Regions from separate parts of the Streptomyces sp. NPDC102270 genome, predicted to be linked through region 2. Evidence: riboswitches for the same ligand, from Rfam matches in the RefSeq annotation. Region 2 holds a riboswitch; each other region holds the start of a gene.

Region 1 (4,312 bases), on a different contig from region 2:
AGTTCCTCGCGTGCACCCGTGGTGGCCCGTGAGGCGCGATCCCCGTCGGCGCCGAGCACCGCCCGTTCCTCGGCCGACAGCTGGGACATCAGGCGACGGGCCGCGCCCAGTTTGCCGGTGATCGTCTTCTTGTGGCGCTTCAGCTCCGCCTGGCGCGACTTCAGGGAGGCCAGCTCGATGTGCGCGGCCCCGCGCAGCTGTTCGATCTCCCGCAGCTGCCGGCGTACGTTCGCCACGGAGGTGGCCTGGCGGTTGCCGGCTCGTTCGGCGAACTCGGCGCTGTCCAGGTACCGGTCGGGGTCGTCGGTGAGCGCGAGCTGCATCGCGGGGTCGAGGCCGCCGCCGCGGTACTGCGCCGCGGCCATCGAACCCAGCGCGTCCCGCTCCTCGTTGAGCTGTTCCGTCCTGCGGGCCGCCTGGTCCCGCAGGCTGTCCAGCCGGGTCTCGGCCGCCTTGGCCTTCTCCTTCGCGCCGTTGTACTTCTCGGTGGCCGACTCGGCCTCCTGGTACAGCTGGTCCACCTTCGCCTTGACCTGCGCCGGTGTGAGCTGCGGCTCGGCGTGTCCGATCCCGTCGAAGCCCGTCGCGGTCGCCGCCCCCGCGAGGGCGATGGTCGCTGCCGTACGGACCGTATGGCCGCCGGCCGAGCGGCTGCGGGGCTTGCGGTGCGCTGCCACGTGGACTGCACGTCCTTTCCTGCGATCGCCCGCCCCGGGGCTCCGGGACGTACGAACGCCAGGGATGAGCGGCCGTACGACCCGCCCGGGGCGGTGTGCGCGTCCGGCGACGGCCCGCACAGGGGGAGCAGGCCGCCGCCGGACCTTCTCGGCGGTGGTGGCCGACTGCCGCCCCTGGCCCGGGCGGCGGTGGGGAGCCGGTCACCTGAGGGAGGACGCTAAACCTGAGCGTGTCCGGGAGGTAACGCGTTGTGCGGAACTGCCGCCAGGGGACCGCCGGGTGACCGAAGGTGACCGTGATGCCGGGGTGGCGCCGTCGACTTCGCGCGGTGCGCTGACCGAAGTAGGGATTCCGGAGCGCACGGCAGGCGTGGAGTGCTAAAGGCCGCATATATGCGAGATCCGTTCACAGGGCCCGGTGCGCGTGCCCCTCGGGCTCCGGCATAGGCTCCGGCCTCATGGACGTACTCATCCATCTCTTCGTCGGCCTGCACATCATCGGCATCGCCGCGCTGCTCGGCGGCTTCCTCACCCAGATGAAGGCGATGGGCCAGGGCGCCGCCCGGTTCGTCCCCGCGATGCTGCACGGCGCCGCGACGATGCTGGTCACCGGGATGATCCTGGTCGGCCTCAACCAGGCCGACGACCAGCACGTCAACAACATCAAGATCGGCGTGAAGCTGGCCCTGCTGATCGTGATCCTCGGCCTCGTCTATGTGAAACGGGACGACGAGAAGGTGGACAAGGGCCTGTTCGGCCTGGTCGGCGCGCTGACCTCGGCCAACATCTTCATCGCGGTGCTGTGGACCTGACCGCGGTACGGGCGGAGCCGACCGCACCGCCCCGACGGCCTCAGGCGGGGCGCACCACGCTGTGGATCCCCGACTCACCGTCGTAGTAGATCGACTCCTCGCGGACGTACGCGCCCGGCTTGGGGGCGTGGATCATCATGCCGTTGCCGATGTAGAGACCGACGTGGCTGATGTCGTCGTAGAAGAAGACCAGGTCACCGGGTTGGGCGTCGGCCAGGGAGACCGTGGTGCCGGCACCGACCTGGTCGTAGGTGACGCGGGGGAGGTCGACGCCGGCGGCCTTCCAGGCGGCCTGGGTGAGCCCTGAGCAGTCGTAGGAGTCGGGGCCGGTGGCGCCCCAGACGTACGGCTTGCCGATCTGCGCGCGGGCGAAGGCGAGGGCCTTGGCGGCCCTGGTGGCGTACGAGGAGTCGGCCGCCGTCGACGTGCTCACCTGCGGGCCGGTGGCCTTCTGGGCGGTCTCCTGGGCGGCCTTCTCCGCCGCCTCCTGCTGCCGCGCCAGCTCCGCCGCCCTGCGGGCCGCCTCCTGCTGCTCGCGCTTCTCGATCGCCGCGAGACGCGCCTTCTCCTGGGCGGTCAGTTCCGACAAAAGCTCGCGCGCGTCGGCGAGCTTCTTCTGGACGGTCGCCTTGGCGGTCCTCAGGTTGCTCTGCGTGTCGGTGAGCGCCTGAAGGCTCTGGGAGGCCTCCTGGCGCTTCTTCATCGCCGCGGACTGCTCGGAGACGTAATCGTCGACCGCGCCCTTCTGGCGGCTCGTCAAGCGGCCCATCAGCTGCGTCTGGTCGAAGTAGTCCTGCGGGGTGTCGGCGAGCAGGAAGGTCGCCGTGTCGGGCGCGGCGGCACCGGTGCGGTACTGGGCCGCGGCGAAGGAACCGAGTTCCTCCCGTGCCTCGTTGAGCTTCTGGGTGCGCTGGGCGACGTCCTCCAGGAGCGTCTCGACCTGCTTGCGCTGCTTGGCCGTTTTCTCCTTGGCCGCGTTGTAGGTGTCGGTCGCCGACTCGGCCTGGCGGTAGAGGTCGTCGACCTTCTTCTCGACCTCTTCGAGACTCGGCTTGTCATCGGCCGGCGCGGCGTTCGCCGACTGGGACAGCAGGGCCACGGAGGTGAGGGCGGCCGTCGCGAAGGCCGGGGTCCGTATGCCTGCTGCGCGCGTACCGACGGGACGCGACTTGCGGTGCGACGCCAAGGGAGGCGACTCCTTCCGTGCTCCGCCTACCGGGTTAGCTGTCGGGTTCGGGCGGGAAGGGTTGCCCTACGGCGCTCCCGTGGGCGGGAGTCGGCCGATTCACCCCGGGTTCGGTGGGTCCCCGGCTCCGGGCGCGCGGCGGCGCCTGCGGACTCGGCGGAGGCCGTGCGGCCCGGCGACGTTCGCCGGAGGGGGTCGTACGGCCTGCCCGGAACGGTAGCCAACGGGTGTGGCCCATGTGAAGGTTGCTGGTCGATATGCCCGATACATTTTCGTGACCTTCGTCGCGGGCGTCGCTCCATGGCGGGGATTCGGGGTGATCTGTCGTGGTGAGGGGGTGTTCGCCGTTCCTGGCGCTCCGGGCACGGCACGTCGGTCCGGGGCCCGTCACGGACCGTGACGGCAGGGTGGATGTTCTCAGGGCGGCGGCGGGCTGTCAGTGGGGCACCCTAGACTCGGAGAGCGATGAGCAGCCTCTTTGACGACAGCTTCCTGGCGGACCTCCAGGCCCCTCGCGGGCATGCGGAGGAGCCCCCGCCGCCGCCCGAGGACGACCACGTGCCGGAACCCGTTCCGGACGACCTGTTCGGTGGGAAGTTCGACGTGCCCCCGGACCGGGACGCCTACTACCGCGACGGCGCCCCGCGCCCGGTGGTGGACCCGGCCGCGCTCCTGGAGGGGCTGAACGAGAACCAGCGCGCGGCCGTCGTGCACTCCGGCACCCCGCTGCTCATCGTGGCCGGCGCCGGTTCCGGCAAGACCCGGGTGCTCACCCACCGCATCGCCCACCTCCTCGGCGAGCGCAATGTCCACCCGGGCCAGATCCTCGCGATCACCTTCACCAACAAGGCCGCGGGCGAGATGAAGGAGCGCGTCGAGCAGCTCGTGGGCCCGCGCGCGAACGCGATGTGGGTCATGACCTTCCACAGCGCGTGCGTGCGGATCCTGCGGAGGGAGTCGAAGAAGCTCGGGTTCACCTCTTCCTTCTCGATCTACGACGCCGCCGACTCCAAGCGGCTCATGGCCCTGGTCTGCCGCGATCTGGACCTCGACCCCAAGCGCTACCCCCCGAAGTCCTTCAGCGCCAAGATCAGCAACCTGAAGAACGAGCTGATCGACGAGGAGGACTTCGCCGCCCAGGCCACCGACGGCTTCGAGAAGACCCTCGCCCAGGCCTACGCCATGTACCAGTCGCGCCTCCGCGAGGCGAACGCCCTCGACTTCGACGACCTGATCATGACGACGGTCAACCTGCTCCGGGCGTTCCCCGACGTCTCCGAGCACTACCGCCGCCGCTTCCGGCACGTCCTCGTCGACGAGTACCAGGACACCAACCACGCGCAGTACGCGCTGGTCAGGGAGCTGGTCGGGACCTCCGAGCACCCGGTGGACGTGCCGCCGAGCGAGCACGACCTGCCGCCCGCCGAGCTCTGTGTCGTCGGTGACGCCGACCAGTCGATCTACGCCTTCCGCGGCGCGACCATCCGCAACATCCTCCAGTTCGAGGAGGACTACCCGGACGCGACGACGATCCTCCTGGAGCAGAACTACCGCTCCACCCAGACGATCCTCACCGCCGCCAACGCCGTCATCGAGCGCAACGAGTCGCGCCGCCCCAAGAACCTGTGGACCAACGC
Region 2 (4,312 bases):
CTGGAGGAGCGGATCGTCTTCCTCGGGACGCCGATCGACGACACCTCGGCGAACGATCTGATGGCGCAGTTCATGTACCTCGAGTACCAGGCCCCCGACCGGGACATCTCGCTGTACATCAACTCCCCCGGCGGCTCGTTCGGCGCGATGTCGGCGATCTACGACACGATGCAGTACGTCAGTTGTGACGTGGAGACGACATGCCTCGGGCAGGCCGGCTCCTCCGCGGCGGTGCTGCTGGCGGCGGGCACGCCGGGCAAGCGGTCCGTCCTGCCGGGCGCCCGGGTGGTGATCCACCAGCCCGCGCTGAGCGAGCCGGTGCAGGGGCAGGCCGGCGATCTGGCCATCCAGGCCGACGAGTTGGTCCGGGTGCGGGGCCGCCTGGAGGAGATGCTGGTCCGGCACACCGGGCGCAGCCCCGAGCAGGTGAGCGCGGACATCGAGCGCGACAAGGTCCTGGACGCGCGGGGCGCCGTTGACTACGGCCTGGCGGACGCGATCGTCCCGAGCCGTAGGCCCTCCCGCACCGCACCGGGAGCGAGGTGAGCCGTCGATGGTGCCGGACCTTCCACCGCTGCCCGCGCTCACGCGCGCCGAGGGCGAGCTGATCGACCGTTATCTCGACGTGGTGGACCTGCTGGGCCGGATCAACCCGGCCCGGCGCGAGGACACCTACGGCGGACTGCGCGCAGCGCAGGCGCTGGTGAGCAGGGCGACCGAGCTGCGCGACGCGCTCGTGCTGATGCACAGCAGGGGTGAGCGCGAACTGCACGCCGCGACGCTGGCGCGGGCGCTGCGGGTCCTGGACGGCGAGCGGCGTACGGCCCGGGTCACCGTGCCTCCGGAGCCCGACAGTTGACGAGGCGTCCGGAGCTGAGTCGAAACGGACCAAACGACGTACCCCCTATTGGAGGAGGCGCGGCTCCTTTTTTACGAGCGTCGCGGTTGCACAACGCGCCTGGTTCGGTACCGGAATGAGGCCCTTCCGTGCTGGTCCGGGGGCCCGTGGCCCCCTCGACACCCCTTCCTTCGAAGGGGTGTTCACCCAAACGGGTGAGTGGTGAGTAACACCACAAATCAACGGTTCCGTTGGGCTTTTCGCACTTCCGTGCGCCAAGATCCCTGTCTGACGACAAGCCCCCGCCGCAGTGGCGGGGCGATCCGGGCGGACGCCGAGTCCTGCCGCCGCCCGGATGACCGGTCGACAGAAGTGGATCGGCAGGAGTGGAGGACCCAAGCACGACGGGTCGCCGGAACGGTCACGCCATGACCGCGCCGAGTGTCCCTTGGGGTGAAGCCGCGTGAGCGGCCGGGCAACTTCGCCAGCCCGAATCCGACAGGTCATCCTTCACAGGCGGCTGACGAAGGGTTGCGCATGACTGCGCTCAATCGTGTCCCGTCGCTGATGGTCCGGGCCGGTACGGCCTCGGCCTTCGCCATCGCCGCCGTGGGCGGCTCCGTCGTGGTCCCGGGCCTCGCGCCCGACGCCGCGGCCGCGACACCTGCGACGAAGGCACTCAAGGTAGCGGCCTCCAAGAAGGGCTCGCCGTACAAGTACGGCGCCACAGGGCCCCGCCGCTTCGACTGCTCAGGGCTCACGCTGTACTCGTTCAAGAAGGCGGGCAAGAAGCTCCCGCGCACGGCGGCCCAGCAGTACAACAAGACCCGCCACATCGGCGTGGGCAGCCGCAAGGCCGGCGACCTGGTGTTCTTCCACTCGGGTTCGAACGTGTACCACGTCGGCATCTACGCCGGGAAGGGAAAGATCTGGCACGCCCCGAAGACCGGGGACGTGGTGCGACTGCAGAAGATCTGGACGAAGAGCGTCTGGTACGGCCGGGTCAAGTGACCCCGAGGGGGCGGCGGCGACCTGACCTCCCGCCGCCCCCTCGGGCTTCCGCAGCGCAGGACTGCACAGCGCTCCCGACGCCTCCGCCGGCGAAGCGCCAGATGGTCAGGCCGCGAGCAGCGGCTCGGCCAGGAGCATCACGCCGAGAACCGTCAACGCGCCTCCGGTGACCCCCGCGACGGCCCGGGCCGCCCGCGGTCGGCGCAGCCACCGCCCCAGCCGGTCCACGAGCACGGCCACCGCCGGGAACCACACCAGCGCGAGAGCGACCACGATCAGCGCGAGCAGCAGCGTCCGGGGCAGCGTGGAGTTCCCCTGGGGGACGAACTGCGGCAGCAGGCTGAGGAAGGTGATGGGGACCTTGGGGTTGAGCGCGTTGGTGACGAACCCCTGGCGCAGGGGGCGTACCGCCGCACCGGCCTCGACGACGGTCTCCGTGCGGGTCCGCCGCAGCTCCAGCAGGGTCCGTACACCCAGGTACAGCACATAACCCCCGCCCAGCAGTTGAAGCGCCCGGAACAGCGCGGGCACGGCCGTGAGCACCGCGGCGACCCCGGCCACCGCGAGTGCCGTGTGGACCAGGAGCCCGCCCACGACGCCGAGTGCGCAGGCGACCCCGGCCCGGCGGGAGACCAGGGCGTTGCGTACGACGACGGTGAAGTCGGCGCCCGGCATGGTGACCATGCCGGCGGCGATCCCGGTGAAGGCCACGATCTGTCCGTTCATGCGGACCAGCCTGCCGCGCCAGAGCCTTCAGCAGGTATGTCGAATAACGTGGGTCTCCCTTAAGCACTCCTTTAGGCAGGCCTCGCCATGTACGATCCGGTCCGGCTCGCCGCCCTGGTCGCCGTCGCGGAGGCGGGCTCGATCACCCGGGCCGCCGAGCGCCTCGGCTACACCCCGCCCGCTCTCTCCCAGCAGCTGGCCAAGCTGGAGCGGGAGGCGGGTACCGCTCTTCTCGTACGGCATCACCGCGGCGCGCGGCTCACCGGTGCGGGCGAGTTGCTGGTGGCGCGGGCCAGGCGGGTGCTGGACGAGCTGGACCGGGCCCGGCACGAACTCGCCCGGCTGACCGGCCTGTCGGGCGGCACGCTCAGGCTGGGCACCTTCCAGACGGCGGGCATTGAGCTGCTGCCGCCGGTGCTGAGCACGTTCCGCCGGGCGTACCCGGACGTGGAGCTGTCGGTCGCCTTCCACGAACCCATGGCTGGGATCACCGCGGTGGCGGCCGGTGAGATCGACCTGGCGCTGACGCACGCCTATGAGCCGGGCGAGCCCCCCGCCCTCCCGGCCACCCTGAGCGCGGAGCCGCTGCTGACCGAGGAGCTGGTCCTCGTGACAGCGCCCGGGCATGCCCTGGCGGGCGGCTCGACGCGGCTGCCGCTGGCGGAGCTCGCCGGTGAGCCGCTGATCAGCATGGCGCCGGATCATCCGGCCCGGCGGGAGGTGGAGGCGGTGCTGGCCCGGATCGGGACCACACCGTCGGTGCTGGTGGCGACCCCGGGATACGCCCTGGTGGGCGCGCTGGCCAGCGCGGGGCTGGGGGTCGGGGTGGTGCCGGAGATGGTGGCTCGGACGGCGGCCACTCCCGTGGGCACGCGGCTGCTGGAGGCCGGCGCGTTGCGCCGTACGATCTCGGTCGTCCACCGGACCGGCGAGGCGGCACCCGCGGCGGACGCCTTCCGGGCGCTGCTGCGGGGAGCGTTCGGCCGCGCGCGGCCGGTATGAGCTCTCCTACGGCTCCTGCTGCCCCGCCGCCGTGACCGGCTGCACCGGAACTGTCCACGGGAGTTCGATGGAGACGGTCTTGCCGCCTTCCCGGGTGGGCCGGACTCTCAGCTTGCCGCCGTACTCGGCGGCGAGCCAGCGGATGATCACCATCCCCCGCCCGTTGTCCTGCTGGACCGCGGCCGGCAGCCGCTTGGGGAAACGGGGATGGCTGTCGGTGACCCCGATGCGCAGTTGTTCGTCACGGTCCAGCTCGATGTCCACCGTGAAGGTGGGTGACTGCCCGAAGGTGTGCTGTACGGCGTTGGTGGTGAGTTCGGAGACGATGAGCCGGACGGTCTCGGCGGCGTCCGTGGTGGGCGGCAGCCCCCACTCCGCCAGTGTGCTCAGGACATAGGTGCGGGCCGCGGAGACCGAGGCGGGTTCGCTCGGCAGAGTGACGGATGCTTCCAGGTGGTCTGCCATGGCGACGTCGTCCCTTTCCCACGGGACCGGAGTCCGACACGGTGCGGATGGTTCGAGTACGGTCCCGGACTGGTGGTTCATCGTCAGAGTGCCATCACCGCGGCTGTGACGGATGCCGATCCACCAAGATGTGCATATATCTGTCGCTCGAAGCGGTGAACTCTGCCACGCGAGACCGTATTCGGGCGGCTCGTAGGGAGTAAGGAGTAGCGCCATGCAGCACGGCCCCGCGGTGCGCCGGCGGAAACTGGGCGCCGAACTGCGTGCGCT
Region 3 (4,312 bases), on a different contig from region 2:
GTACCGCACATAGACCGTGCGGCGGAGGGTCAGGCCGACGCCTCCGTCAGGCGCGTCAGCTCCTCCTCCGTCAGGGTCAGGTCGGCCACGCCCAGCAGCGCCGGCAGCTGTTCCACCGTGCGGGCTGACGCGATCGGGGCCGCGACCGTCGGCTGGGCGGCGAGCCAGGCGAGGGCGACCGTGGCGACCGGGACGGTGTGGGACTCGGCGATGTCGTCGAGCGCCGCGAGGACCTTGCGGCCGCGTTCGGTGTCCAGGTGCTTGCCGGCGCCCGTGGCCCGCGCACTGTCGACCGTCGTACCGGGGCGGTACTTGCCGGTGAGGAACCCGGAGGCGAGGGCGTAGTACGGGACCGCGGCGAGGCCCTCCCGGGCCGCGAGCGCCTCCAGTTCACCCTCGTACGTGTCGCGCGAGACCAGGTTGTAATGGGGCTGGAGAGCGACATAGCGCGCGAGGCCCTCGCGGTCGGAGAAGGCGAGGGACTCCGCGAGGCGCGCGGCGGAGATGTTGGAGGCGCCGATCGCCCGCACCTTGCCCGCCTTCACCAGTTCGTCCAGCGCGCCGATGATCTCCTCGACCGGCACCTCGGTCTTGTCGAAGTGGGTGTAGTACAGGTCGATGTGGTCGGTGCCCAGGCGCTTCAGGGAGGCGTCGGCGGCGGCCTTGATGTTCGCCGCCGACAGGCCCTGGTACTGCGGGTGCTGGCTGACCTTCGTGGCGATGACGACGTCGTCACGGTTGCCGCGGGCCGCCAGCCACTTGCCGATGACTGCCTCGGACTCGCCGCCGGAGTTTCCCTCGGCCCACGACGAGTACGAGTCGGCCGTGTCGACGAAGTTGCCGCCGGCCGCGTTGTACGCGTCGAGAACGTCGAAGGAGGTGGCCTCGTCGGCGGTCCAGCCGAAGACGTTGCCGCCGAGGGTGAGCGGAAAGACCTCGAGGTCGGAGGAACCGAGCTTGCGAAGCGGAGAAGAAGTCATGTCCTACGTCAACGCAAGCACCGGACCCCGGTCTTCCGCCACGGCCGCAAAATCGCCGTAAACCTCAGGGAGTGAGCCCCTTGCCGCGCAGCCACGCCATCGGGTCGATCCCGTCGGCCGAGCCGTTCGGGTGGACCTCCAGGTGCAGGTGCGCGCCGGTCACGTTGCCCGTGGCGCCCACGCGGCCGATGACGTCACCGGTGCCGACCTTCTGGCCGACGCTGACGCTGATCGAGGACTGGTGGCAGAACCACAGCTCGGTGCCGTCGTCGAGGGTGAGGATCGTGCGGTAGCCGTAGGAACCGGCCCAGCCGGCCTCGGTGATGGTGCCGCTGTGGATCGCCTTGATCAGCGTGCCCGTGGGAGCGGCGAAGTCGAGGCCCGTGTGGTAACCGGAGGACCACAGCGAACCGGCCTGACCGAAGGTCCCGGTGATGGTGTACGACGAGGTCGGCAGCGTGTACTGCTTGGCGAGCTCGGCCAGGCGCGCGGCCTCGGCCTTCTTCGCGGCCGCCTCCTCCGCCTTCTTCTTCGCGGCGGCGGCCTTCTCCTGGGCTTCCTTCTCCGCCTTGGCGGCGGCCGCGTCGGCCTCCTTCTCGGCGGCGTCCGCGATGGCCTGGGCGTCCTTGGTGTCGAGCTGGTCCTGCTGCAGCTCGGCCTGGGCCAGGATGCGCGAGCGCAGCGCCTCACCGGCGTCCGAGGTGCCCTTGGCGGTGTCGGCGGTGGTGGCGCCGACGCTGCTGAAGGCGCTCGTGTCGTCCGCGGCGGGGGCCGAGTCGTCCGAGATGAGCGAGCCCACGTTGGGCAGGTCGGGCATGGAGATGGAGACCGGCGGCTTGCCGGTGTTGGCGCTGGCCATCCCGCCGGCGCTGACGGCGGCTATGACACCGACGCCCAGAACGGTGGAGCTACGGGCGAACCCTCCGCCACGCTGCTTGGCGACGCGATGCCGGCCTCGTACGGGAGCGAGGGAGTCCGCGGTGGGGTTCCACTCGCCGAGCGGGGCCTCGTCGTCGGCACGGTAGCCGCCGTATACGAGGGTGTCGCTCGGGACGTACGGCGCCTCGGGGGCAGGCGGGTTGAACGCCACGTGGGCGCGCTCCTTTCCTTCCTTCTCGCCTACCGGGTTAGCTGACGGGTTCGGAGCAGGAAGGTCTCCTACGCGCGTATACCGACCGTGCTGCCACGGTGGCGTACGAGCGATTCACCCCAAGTTGGTGGTTCCCCGGTTCCCTTGCGGGATTCGGCGCATGAGCACGGAGCCGTCTCTTGTGACGGCTGGGACGACCGCGCTGCGTTATCGAACGTTAATAGACGCGGGGGCCCGATTCCAAGCTGTTCCGCTTGATCATTAACGAAATCACGCTGGACTTACGGCCCATGAACGCCTAAAAACGGGCGAGTTGACCTTCACTCAAGCCCCACACGGACATTGACGGTATGTCAGCTGTAACGCGGAGGGCGGTCACGCGCTCACCCCGCGTCACATCACGTCACGAAGGGGAAAACACTCAGGGCCGGAGTCCAGTGAACTGGACTCCGGCCCTGAGCCGTGAGTAGCGGGGACAGGATTTGAACCTGCGACCTCTGGGTTATGAGCCCAGCGAGCTACCGAGCTGCTCCACCCCGCGTCGTTGTGTAACCAGCATACGTCATCCGGAGAGTGGTCCACGCCAGGGTTGTTCTCGCCGCCGCACACCCCGGTGGGCGCGGTCCCGGCGACATGGGCGGTCGCCGCGGCGATGGCGTCCGCGGGCTCCCTCTCCCGTACGGCGGCCGGTGTGCAGCAGGGCGGCGGTGTGCCCGGGGCCCAGGCGGCCGGGTGTGGCGCAGGTCCGATCCGCCTGCCGGGAGCGGCGTACCGTGGCGCCCCTCACCAAACCAGGAGGGGACCATGGCGGCAGCCGACGAGCGACCGGTGGAGATCGGCGAGCGGGACATCCCGCTCTCCGGCGGGCGAACGCTGCGGGTGACGGAGTTCGGCAACGGCGGCATCCGGCTGGCGGTGCGGGCCGGCTCGCCCTATGTGGTGACGAGCCTGGAGCAGTTCCACGACGGGACCGTGCTGAAGCTCTCTCCCGGCCGTGAAGGGTCCAACGCCCACAGGAACTGGGTGCGGGACCAGGGCCATGGCGAGAGCGAGGACGGCGGCGGGGAGTGATCCTCGTCCGGGCCCCGATGGTGTAGCGGGCTACACCGTGCGCCCGGGGCCGTTCGTCTAGCGTGAGCCGCATGTGGAAGTCGGTGCAGCGTGCGGCGGTGGCGACCGTGCATCTGGTCGTGGCCGCGGCGATGTGCTTCGGCATGTACCTCTTCATCACCGTGCTGCTGATCGCCGCCATCGGCACGGTCGCCGTGGTCGGCTGCTGGCTGCTGCCCGAGGCCGTGCTGCTGATACGGCGGATCGCCGGCGCCAAGCGGAACCTGACCACCCTGTGGACGGGCCGGGAGATCCCCGAGGCGTACACACCGATGACCGGCACCCTGCGTGAACGGCTGCGCATCTCGGTGCGGGATCCCGGCACGCTCAGGGACCTCCGCTGGATGCTCGCCTACTATCTCTACGGCGCCCTCCTCGCCCTCGCCCTCCCGCTGTGGCCCCTCGGCCTGGTCGTCGACGGCGTGTGGGCCGGGGCGCTGCGCCGCGCCCCGGTCGCCCTGCCGCTGATCGTGCGGCTCGCGGACACCGAGGCCCGCTGGTCGACCGTGCTGCTCATGCCCTCCCCCGAGGCCAGGCTGGCCCGGCGGGTCGAGGAGCTGAGGGAGACCCGGGCCGACGCGATCGCCGCGCACGAGGCCGAACTGCGCCGCATCGAGCGGGACCTGCACGACGGCGCCCAGGCCAACCTGGTGGCGCTGTCGATGCGGATCGGACTCGCCAAGCGGGCCTACGAGCGGGACCCCGACGCCGCCCGCAAACTGCTGGACGACGCCCAGGACCAGGCCGAACAGGCGCTGACGGAGCTGCGGCAGGTGGTGCGCGGCATCCACCCGCCGATCCTCACCGACCGGGGTCTCGTCGGCGCGGTACGGGCGCTCGCCGCGAGCAGCGGGCTCGGCGTGGGAGTGGACGACGGCGGCCTGGACGAGGGCACCCGGGCGCCCGCGGCGGTGGAGGCCGCGGCCTACTTCGTGGTGGCCGAGTCGCTCACCAACGTCGCCAAGTACAGCGGCGCCGACCGGGCCGAGGTCCGGCTGGCCAGGACCCGGCGCGGTCTGACCGTGCGGGTGCGGGACGAGGGCCGGGGCGGCGCCGACGAGTCCGCGGGCTCAGGGCTGCTCGGTATGCGGCGCCGGGTCGCCGCGCTCGACGGGACCTTCGAAGTGACCAG
Region 4 (4,312 bases), on a different contig from region 2:
GCCGGTGCGCCCTCCCTGGGCTGGCTCGACGTGAAGACCTCCGGTGACGTCGAGGTGCCGGTCATCGAGGCCGCCATCGACGAGGAGCTCGCGCGGTTCGCCGCCGAGGGACCCACGGCCGAGGAAATGGAGCGCGCCCAGGCCCAGTTGGAGCGCGAGTGGCTCGACCGGCTCGGCACCGTCGCGGGCCGCGCCGACGAACTGTGCCGTTACGCCGTCCTGTTCGGCGACCCCCAGCTCGCCCTGACCGCCGTGCAGCGCGTCCTGGAGGTGAGCGCCGAGGAGGTGCAGGAGGTCGCCAAGGCCAAGCTGCGCCCCGACAACCGCGCGGTGCTCGTCTACGAGCCCACCGCCCCGGCCGAGATCGCCCAGAGCGCCGAGGACGCCGAAGGCGCCGACGACCCGGACTCCGCCGCCACCGTGGAAGCGACCGACGAGAACGAGGAGGCGGCCAAGTGACCGAGCTCGCCGCGATGGAATTCCACCCGCAGCCGCAGGCGGGCGAGCCCAAGGTCTGGGCCTTCCCCGCCCCCGAGCGCGGGAAGCTCGACAACGGCCTCACCCTGCTGCGCTGCCACCGCCCCGGCCAGCAGGTCGTCGCCGTCGAGGTGCTCCTGGACGCGCCCCTGGACGCCGAGCCGGCCGGCCTGGACGGTGTCGCCACGATCATGGCGCGCGCGTTCTCCGAGGGCACCGACAAGCACTCCGCCGAGGAGTTCGCCGCCGAGCTGGAGCGCTGCGGCGCCACCCTCGACGCGCACGCCGACCACCCGGGCGTCCGCCTCAGCCTCGAAGTACCGGCCTCCCGCCTCGCCAAGGCCCTCGGTCTGCTGGCCGACGCGCTCCGGGCGCCCGCGTTCGCGGACAGCGAGGTCGAGCGGCTCGTCCGCAACCGCCTGGACGAGATCCCGCACGAGCTGGCCAACCCGTCTCGTCGCGCCGCCAAGGAGCTCTCCAGGGAGCTGTTCCCGGCGGACTCGCGCATGTCGCGCCCGCGCCAGGGCACCGAGGAAACCGTCGAGAACATCGACTCCGCGGCCGTACGCGCCTTCTACGAGAAGCACGTGCGCCCCGCCACCGCCACCGCCGTGGTCGTCGGCGACCTCACCGACATCGACCTGGACGCGCTGCTCGGCGACACCCTCGGCTCCTGGACGGGGTCCACGGGCCGGCCGCGCCCCGTGCCGCCGGTGACCGCCGACGACACCGGCCGGGTCGTCATCGTGGACCGCCCCGGAGCCGTCCAGACGCAGCTGCTGATCGGTCGTATCGGCGCCGACCGGCACGCACGCGTGTGGCCCGCGCAGGTGCTCGGCACGTACTGCCTCGGCGGCACCCTCACCTCCCGCCTGGACCGCGTCCTGCGCGAGGAGAAGGGCTACACCTACGGCGTACGGTCGTTCGGGCAGGTCCTCAGGTCCGCCCCGGACGGCTCGGGCGCCGCGATGCTCGCCATCAGCGGCTCGGTCGACACCCCTAACACCGGTCCCGCCCTGGACGACCTGTGGAAGGTGCTGCGCACGCTCGCCGAGGGCGGTCTGACCGACGCCGAGCGCGATGTCGCCGTACAGAACCTTGTCGGTGTGGCACCGCTCAAGTACGAGACGGCCGCGGCCGTCGCGAGCACGCTGGCCGACCAGGTCGAGCAGCACCTGCCCGACGACTACCAGGCGACCCTGTACCAGCAGCTCGCCGCGACAGGCACCGTCGAGGCCACCGCGGCCGTCGTGAACGCCTTCCCGGTGGACCGGCTGGTGACGATCCTGGTCGGCGACGCGGCCGCCATCAAGGAGCCCGTCGAGGCGCTCGGCATCGGCGAAGTCAAGGTCGTGACGGCCGAGTAGAGGGTCCCGGCCCCAGGGGCTCTGGTGACGCAAGGTCACCAGAGCCCCTGATGTCCGAATTGGGCAGGAGGTTGCCCGTCTGCCCTGTGGGATGCGCTACAAAACCGTTGATCGGTTTGGGGATTGAAAGTGGCCCCGCTTAGCGTCCTCTGGGCTGTCCGTCAGGCACTGCGCCGCGCCCGCGGCACCGGACAGCCATCGCCGAGTCCCCGCATGGCGCGAGCCAGGGGAGCCGGGGACCCAACCATGCGTCCCTGGGGTGAATCGGACGCCCGCGCACCGCGAGGGGGTCCGTAGGAGACCTTCCTGCTCCGAACCCGTCAGCTAACCCGGTAGGCGAGAAGGAAGGAAAGGACCAGCCACCACATGGCGTTCACCTGCGCCACCGGGAAGCACCGTCGTCCCAGCCGCATGAAGCGCACCACCGCCCGCGCGGCGGGTGTCGCGGCCCTCGCCACCACCGGCGTCATCGGCACCATCGCAGCCCCGGCGTTCGCCGCCGACAACTCCGTCGAGCAGACCGGTCTCATGCCCGTCGTCAGCGTCGGAGAGTCCCTCGCCGACCAGCTCGACGCCCAGGCCGAGGCCCAGGCGCGGGCCGCCGCGCTGAAGAAGGCGGAGGCGGAGGCCAAGCGCAAGGCCGAGGCGCGCGCTGAGGAGATACGCGAGGCCAAGGAGCGGGCCGCCCGCGAGGCCGAGCGCAAGCGCCTCAACCGCTTCGGCGCCCCGATCTCCGGCTCCTACGTGTCCACCGGCTACAAGTCCGGCGGCTCCCTGTGGTCCTCCGGCAGCCACACCGGTGTCGACTTCCACGCCGCGAGCGGCACCTCGGTCCACGCGGTCGGCCGCGGCACGGTCGTGGAGACCGGCTGGGGCGGGTCGTACGGCAACCAGATCGTGATCAGGATGGCCGACGGCACGTACACCCAGTACGGCCACCTGTCGTCCATCGGCGTCTCGGTCGGCCAGTCGGTCACCCCCGGCCAGCAGATCGGTCTCTCCGGCGCGACCGGCAACGTCACCGGCCCGCACCTGCACTTCGAGGCGCGCACCACCCCCGAGTACGGCTCGGACATCGACCCCGTCGCCTACCTGCGCTCGCACGGCGTGAACGTCTGACGACCCACCGCGCGATCCCCGCGAGGCCCCGGCTCCCCGAGCCGGGGTTTTCGTCGTTTCCGGGGCCCCGTTGTCCAAAAAATATCCCCGGATTCCGGTCCGCCGTCGGAAATTCCCGCTCATTGCAATAGAGTCACTGAACACACGTCAATCGGCGACGTTTCACGGGGATTAAGACGGAGGTCGGACATGCGTATTCCGGCGCACTCGGTATGCACGGCGATCCGGGACGACATCGTCGCCGGTGTCCACGAGCGCGGGAGCCGGCTCACCGAGGAACTGCTCGCCCGCCGCTACGGCGTCTCCCGGGTCCCGGTCCGCGAGGCCCTGCGCACACTGGAGGCCGAGGGCTTCGTGGTGACGCGGCGTCACGCGGGCGCGTGTGTGGCCGAACCGACCGAGCAGGAGGGCGCCGACCTCCTGGAGATGCGCATGCTCCTCGAACCGCTCGGCGCCTCCCGGGCCGCCCAGCGACGCACCGAGGCCCATCTGAAGGTGCTGCGCGGCCTGGTCAGGCTGGGTCAGGAGCGGGCCAGGCGCGGCAACAGCGACGATCTGCGCTCCCTGGGGGGTTGGTTCCACGAGACGCTCGCGCAGGCCTCCGGCAGCCCCGCGCTGACCTCGATGCTGACCCAGCTGCGCCACAAGATCGCCTGGATGTACGTCGTGGACGCGCCCGCCAACCCGGTGGAGTCCTGGGCGGAGCACGGCGCGATCGTGGACGCGGTGGCACGCGGGGACGGCGAGCGCGCGCGGGCGATCACGGCGCTGCACACCGAGCGCTCGAGCGCGGTGCACCGGCTGCGGTTCACCTCCGGACAGGACCGCGCGGACCGTGTGAGGACCTCGCAACATCCTGTAAACGTGACAGGTCTGCGGCATTAACACGGGCACCGTATACAAAGAGGGGGGAATTCGAGGGGGAGTATTTCCGCTGCCCGTAAAAGGGAAATTCGAAGGGCCCGCCCGGTAATTCGGACGAGCCCCTCGGTGCTTTTAAGGCACCTTCCCTCAGACGGTCTCGGGAAGCTCCTCGAGCCCCTCGGCGACCAGCTTCGCGAGCCGGTCGAGGGCCGCGTCCGCGCCCTCGGCGTCGGAGGCGAGGACGATCTCCTCGCCGCCCTGGGCGCCCAGGCCGAGAACGGCCAGCATGGAGGCCGCGTTGACGGGGTTGCCGTCGGCCTTGGCGATCGTCACCGGGATACCTGCGGCCGTGGCGGCCCGGACGAAGATGGAAGCGGGGCGGGCGTGGAGGCCCTCGGCCCAGCCGACGTTGACGCGGCGCTCAGCCATGTGATGCTGCCCTTCGGTGTTCAGGGTTGTCTAGACCAGTTTCCCACACGTGAAGT

What was found. A riboswitch is a leader RNA that binds a small molecule or an ion and turns the genes downstream of it on or off. The one in region 2 is predicted to bind cyclic di-AMP.
Region 1: it holds a riboswitch for cyclic di-AMP, as region 2 does, so the genes downstream of both, ACIRP7_RS08470 (NlpC/P60 family protein) here and ACIRP7_RS41180 (C40 family peptidase) in region 2, are expected to answer to the same signal.
Region 3: it holds a riboswitch for cyclic di-AMP, as region 2 does, so the genes downstream of both, ACIRP7_RS12595 (M23 family metallopeptidase) here and ACIRP7_RS41180 (C40 family peptidase) in region 2, are expected to answer to the same signal.
Region 4: it holds a riboswitch for cyclic di-AMP, as region 2 does, so the genes downstream of both, ACIRP7_RS37580 (M23 family metallopeptidase) here and ACIRP7_RS41180 (C40 family peptidase) in region 2, are expected to answer to the same signal.

The regions. Positions count from the first base shown of each region.
Region 1 covers NZ_JBIWLX010000004.1:149,773-154,084, reverse strand. The annotation lists gene ACIRP7_RS08480 (NlpC/P60 family protein) at 1-677, opposite strand, end outside; gene ACIRP7_RS08475 (hypothetical protein) at 1,136-1,489, shown strand; gene ACIRP7_RS08470 (NlpC/P60 family protein) at 1,530-2,675, opposite strand; cyclic di-AMP (ydaO/yuaA leader) riboswitch at 2,684-2,829, opposite strand; gene pcrA (DNA helicase PcrA) at 3,141-4,312, shown strand, end outside.
Region 2 covers NZ_JBIWLX010000029.1:2,575-6,886, reverse strand. The annotation lists gene ACIRP7_RS41190 (ATP-dependent Clp protease proteolytic subunit) at 1-546, shown strand, start outside; gene ACIRP7_RS41185 (hypothetical protein) at 554-859, shown strand; cyclic di-AMP (ydaO/yuaA leader) riboswitch at 1,161-1,372, shown strand; gene ACIRP7_RS41180 (C40 family peptidase) at 1,376-1,849, shown strand; gene ACIRP7_RS41175 (LysE family translocator) at 1,955-2,575, opposite strand; gene ACIRP7_RS41170 (LysR family transcriptional regulator) at 2,663-3,577, shown strand; gene ACIRP7_RS41165 (ATP-binding protein) at 3,584-4,042, opposite strand; gene ACIRP7_RS41160 (helix-turn-helix domain-containing protein) at 4,257-4,312, shown strand, end outside.
Region 3 covers NZ_JBIWLX010000005.1:485,359-489,670, reverse strand. The annotation lists gene ACIRP7_RS12605 (PrsW family intramembrane metalloprotease) at 1-13, shown strand, start outside; gene ACIRP7_RS12600 (aldo/keto reductase) at 30-980, opposite strand; gene ACIRP7_RS12595 (M23 family metallopeptidase) at 1,045-2,070, opposite strand; cyclic di-AMP (ydaO/yuaA leader) riboswitch at 2,082-2,239, opposite strand; tRNA gene ACIRP7_RS12590 (tRNA-Met) at 2,538-2,611, opposite strand; gene ACIRP7_RS12585 (hypothetical protein) at 2,875-3,141, shown strand; gene ACIRP7_RS12580 (histidine kinase) at 3,213-4,312, shown strand, end outside.
Region 4 covers NZ_JBIWLX010000022.1:115,296-119,607, reverse strand. The annotation lists gene ACIRP7_RS37590 (M16 family metallopeptidase) at 1-459, shown strand, start outside; gene ACIRP7_RS37585 (M16 family metallopeptidase) at 456-1,844, shown strand; cyclic di-AMP (ydaO/yuaA leader) riboswitch at 2,034-2,197, shown strand; gene ACIRP7_RS37580 (M23 family metallopeptidase) at 2,211-2,963, shown strand; gene ACIRP7_RS37575 (GntR family transcriptional regulator) at 3,153-3,848, shown strand; gene ACIRP7_RS37570 (HPr family phosphocarrier protein) at 3,975-4,256, opposite strand.